Regions from separate parts of the Pseudoalteromonas sp. BMB genome, predicted to be linked through region 1. Evidence: riboswitches for the same ligand, from Rfam matches in the RefSeq annotation. Region 1 holds a riboswitch; the other holds the start of a gene.
The links. A riboswitch is a leader RNA that binds a small molecule or an ion and turns the genes downstream of it on or off. The one in region 1 is predicted to bind lysine.
Positions count from the first base shown of each region.

Region 1 (2,208 bases):
AGATCACCTTTGAAAAGGCTGAATTACGCAGAATTGAAAAGACTGATATCACCATTGCACTCATCTTCTTATCAACCATTTTTGCTACGTTATTCTTAAGCGTGCAATACCACGTACCGCCGATGCTAACTTTCTTATTTGGCTTGTCTTTGATGTTCTTAATGGCGCAATTCTTGATGCGCAAGAAAGACGTTAATAAGAAAATCATCGACTATATCCGTGAAATTGAATACGACACCTTATTGTTCTTTGTGGGTGTGCTGTTATTAGTTGGTGCGTTGAAAGAGGTCGGTGTACTGTCTAAGTTTACCGATTTATATCTGCATCTTGCACCGGAGTACGCAAATTACTTGGTCGGTTTAATGAGTGCGGCGGTAGATAACGTGCCGTTGACGGCTGCGCTATTAAAAGCAGACATTACGATGACTCCAGCGCAATGGCTAACCTTTACTTATGCGACTGGCGTTGGTGGCTCTATGCTTATCATTGGTTCTGCAGCAGGGATCATTGCAATGAGTAAGGTTAAAGCCTTAACTTTCTCAAGCTATCTTAAAATGAGTATCTACCTGCTTATCGCATATACCATTGGATATAGTGGTGCGTATTTCGCGGGTCAGCTTATTTAAGACCAATGGATTTAATTTTTTACCGCTTTGGGATAAGTTTTTCATAAATAACTTGACACCTAGACGGCTAAAAGATAATTTTCTTACATCGCCCGCATTGATTGCGGGCTTTTATTTTGCTTTTATTCAGATTAACAAAGGCAAAATAAACAGAAGAGGCGCGATGCTTAGGTAGTTAGTGTGAGGTGACGAGACCAATGACCACTAGTGAGGGAAGTATTCGCCGAGGAGAAAAGTTGCTCGTCGCAACGATTCTTCGGTTTACGAGGCTGAATCCTCGGAACTGTCACCGTATTGGTGGAGAGCTTCTGGCAAAGGTCATTTCAAGCGTTCGTCTTTCTAGAAATCCCATGCCGAGTTCTCCTTATAAAATTTGACTGTGCCAACAGTCGAGAGGAGAGAAAATGAATTCGCAGTATGTTGTAGCCAAATTTGGCGGTACCAGTGTCGCTGACTTTGAAGCTATGTCTCGTTGTGCCCACATTGTTCGTGACAACCCAAATGTTCGAGTGGTCGTTGTGAGTGCATGTGCTGGCGTAACCAATCACCTGGTGACGCTAACCCAACAAAAGGAAGATGAAGCCGGGCGCAAAGCAGTTGTTGCAGCGGTTGAAAACATACAGCAAGCGATTATCGATCAAGTGTCTTTGGATGCTGATCTTGCAGAGGGTTACAAGCAAACTTTCAGTGAATTTGAAAGCCTTGCGAGTTTACCAGCACTTAGCAGACAGCAATGCGATGAAATGTTGAGCTTTGGCGAGCGTTTTTCTTCTTATTTGTTTACCCAAATACTACGGAATAATCAGGTTCAGGCGTCGCGCTTTGATGTGCGTAAAGTGCTTAAAACAGATAACCAGTTTGGAAAAGCGAATCCAAATGTTGCAGCTACGCGTGAAGCTGCGCAAACCAATTTGGTCGCGCTACTTGGCGACACAGTGCAGGTGACGCAAGGGTTTATTGGTAGTGACCAATACGGCCAGACGACCACGCTTGGCCGTGGCGGTTCTGATTATAGTGCTGCATTGTTAGCAGAGGCAATTGACGCGTCAAGTGTGCATATTTGGACCGATGTTGTTGGTATTTTCAGTACCGATCCGCGTTTGTGTGTAAAGGCTAGACCTATTCCTCGTTTGAGTTTTGATGAAGCGGCCGAAATGGCGACATTTGGTGCCAAGGTGTTACATCCCGCAACTATATTGCCAGCGAGTCGTAAAGGTATTTCAGTATTTGTTGGTTCAAGCCGTGATCCGCAAGCGGGTGGCACTTGGATTGAAAAAGAGAAAACGGCGCAAGCAGGCATTCGCGCAGTGACACAACGTAAAAACCAAATACTATTGACGCTAAAGAGCCCTGAAATGCTTCTTGCAAGCGGCTTTTTGGCTCGTATCTTCACCATTTTAAGTAATTACAATATATCGGTTGACTTGGTAACGACTTCGGAAATTAGTGTCGCGCTTACGCTAGATAATGCGCCGAATGCTTCTCGACCAGAGTTAGAACAAGCTTGTTTGGACGAACTTGGCGAGTTTTGTCATGTGACCGTTGAAAATAATCTTACTTTGGTGGCCATGATAGGTTCTGA
Region 1 covers NZ_MBQA01000213.1:20,818-23,025, reverse strand. Annotated here, with positions in the region: gene nhaD (sodium:proton antiporter NhaD) at 1-626, shown strand, start outside; lysine riboswitch at 772-942, shown strand; gene lysC (lysine-sensitive aspartokinase 3) at 1,031-2,208, shown strand, end outside.

Region 2 (2,208 bases), on a different contig from region 1:
ATTGCTGTAACTGAGACCTTGATAAAGTGACAAAAGTATTACTTTGCAAATCCAATTGCACCGGCTCTTGGTAGTAAAGCGCAGCAAGCGCCTCATTCAGATAAATAGCCTCCCCCCCCTCTGTTTTAGTTAAAAACTCATGATTACTTTCAAATTTATCAATGGCTTGACGAAGCTCCTCACTGTCTCTTTTATCCTCTTGTGCACTGAAAAGCGCGATGCGCTGGGACAACATCCGCTGCATACCCGCAATATTAATTACGTGCGCGTCTTGGCTCTGCTGATACAGTAAATACTGCATAATCCCCATCGCCATCGACAGCAATATAGCCATAGCAAGTAATGCCCCGATATAACGATTTTTAACTTTATTTATTAACGACATATTTTTGTTTTTCATCTCATAGCATTGTCTCAGCTGCAATGTTAAGTGTAGTTAACAATCGTATTATTTACAGTCCGATACTTGACACCTAGACGGCCAAAATGTTTCAATGCGTGTTCACCCTATTTAGATAGTTTGATGCCACGGCGTCAAATTAAGGGCTGGAAGAGGTGCGTTATTCAGGTAACTAAGTGAAGGAGAGCAAACTCCGTTGCAGCTTAGTGAGGGGAATATACGCCGAGAAATTGAGTTATTGTTTGCTAATACTCATTTCGGGCGACTGGGCTGAATCCCAGCGACTGTCACCAACATACTTGGTGGAGAGCTTCTGGTCTTAGAAAAATAAGGCCATTGGCTGCCTTATCCTTTTTAAGTCCATTGCTCTTCGAATTTTAACGGTTCGAAGTTTGGACACCCTCCTAACTCCGAACATGATTTAAGTTCGGTAGAGATGAAATCACAATTCAACTTATCTGACTATCCGTTGTGGACGGCTTTAGTAACGCCTTTTGATGCTGAAAATCAGGTTGATTTTAGCGCATTAACGACGCTTGTACGCGATCAAGAGCAGGCTCGTAACGGTATTCTTTTACTAGGCAGTACCGGCGAAGGCCTTGCGCTTACCCAACAAGAACAGCAACAAATCGTTGAGTTTGTTTGCCAGCTCGCCCCAAGCGTACCACTAATGGTTGCCGTTGGCGGTAGTAATCTTGAGCAGCAAACACAATGGGTGCGCTTTTGTAATACGCAGCCCATTCATGCACTCTTACTTGGCTCACCAATCTACGCAAAGCCCGGCAAAGTTGGTCTGGCGCATTGGTTTAGCACACTACTCGATGAGAGCCACAACCCTTGCATGCTCTACAATGTACCCGGTCGCAGTGCCGTTGCCATCGCCCCTGAACTACTCGGCGAACTAGCTTGCCACCCTAATCTGTGGGCACTAAAAGAAGCCAGTGGTGATATTGCCACCTTTGAAGCATTTCGTCAGGCAGCGCCTGATGTCGCAATCTATAGCGGCGACGATGGCTTAATGCCCTACTTTGCACAAGCAGGTGCAACGGGCCTGGTGTCTGTTGCAGCAAACGCATGGCCGCAGCAAACCGCAGAATTTGTAAGGCGCTCGTTAAGCGGCACCTCTCCTAATTTATTTACCACCTGGTCAGAAGCTGCAAATAGCTTATTTGCAGTGGCAAATCCCATACCAGTCAAAGTGTTAATGCACTTGCAAGGGAAGCTCACAAGTCCAAACTTGCGCCCGCCGCTGACACATTTGGAACTCACCCATACCGATGCGATCACTCGCGCGAACAAAACGATTTTATCTTGGAACTAAGGCAGTAAACATGAGCTGGTTAACCCTACTAAACGATTTAGAAAATGGCACAGTACGTGCTGCAACACAGGATGAGCAAGGCCATTGGCATGCTAACGTAGAAGTAAAACAAGGGATCCTTGAAGCATTTAGAAATGGCGTAAATACGGAATTCCCAGGTGGATTTGTTGATAAAGATAACTTAGCACCACGCGGATTTGCTGCACAAGATGGCGTTCGTATGGTCCCTGGCGGAAGCAGTGTAAGACGTGGCGCTTACGTCGCAGCCGGCACAATTATTATGCCACCGGCTTATGTCAACATTGGTGCCTATATTGATTCAGGTACTATGGTAGATAGTCATGCGTTGGTTGGTTCTTGCGCGCAAATTGGTAAAAATGTGCACCTTAGTGCAGCAGTGCAAGTGGGTGGTGTATTAGAACCAGTTGGAGCAAGTCCTGTTGTTGTTGAAGACGATGCCTTTATTGGTGCAGGCTGTGTATTGGTT
Region 2 covers NZ_MBQA01000024.1:81,490-83,697, forward strand. Annotated here, with positions in the region: gene BB427_RS02565 (response regulator) at 1-400, opposite strand, end outside; lysine riboswitch at 543-721, shown strand; gene dapA (4-hydroxy-tetrahydrodipicolinate synthase) at 837-1,721, shown strand; gene BB427_RS02575 (2,3,4,5-tetrahydropyridine-2,6-dicarboxylate N-succinyltransferase) at 1,732-2,208, shown strand, end outside.
Region 2: it holds a riboswitch for lysine, as region 1 does, so the genes downstream of both, dapA (4-hydroxy-tetrahydrodipicolinate synthase) here and lysC (lysine-sensitive aspartokinase 3) in region 1, are expected to answer to the same signal.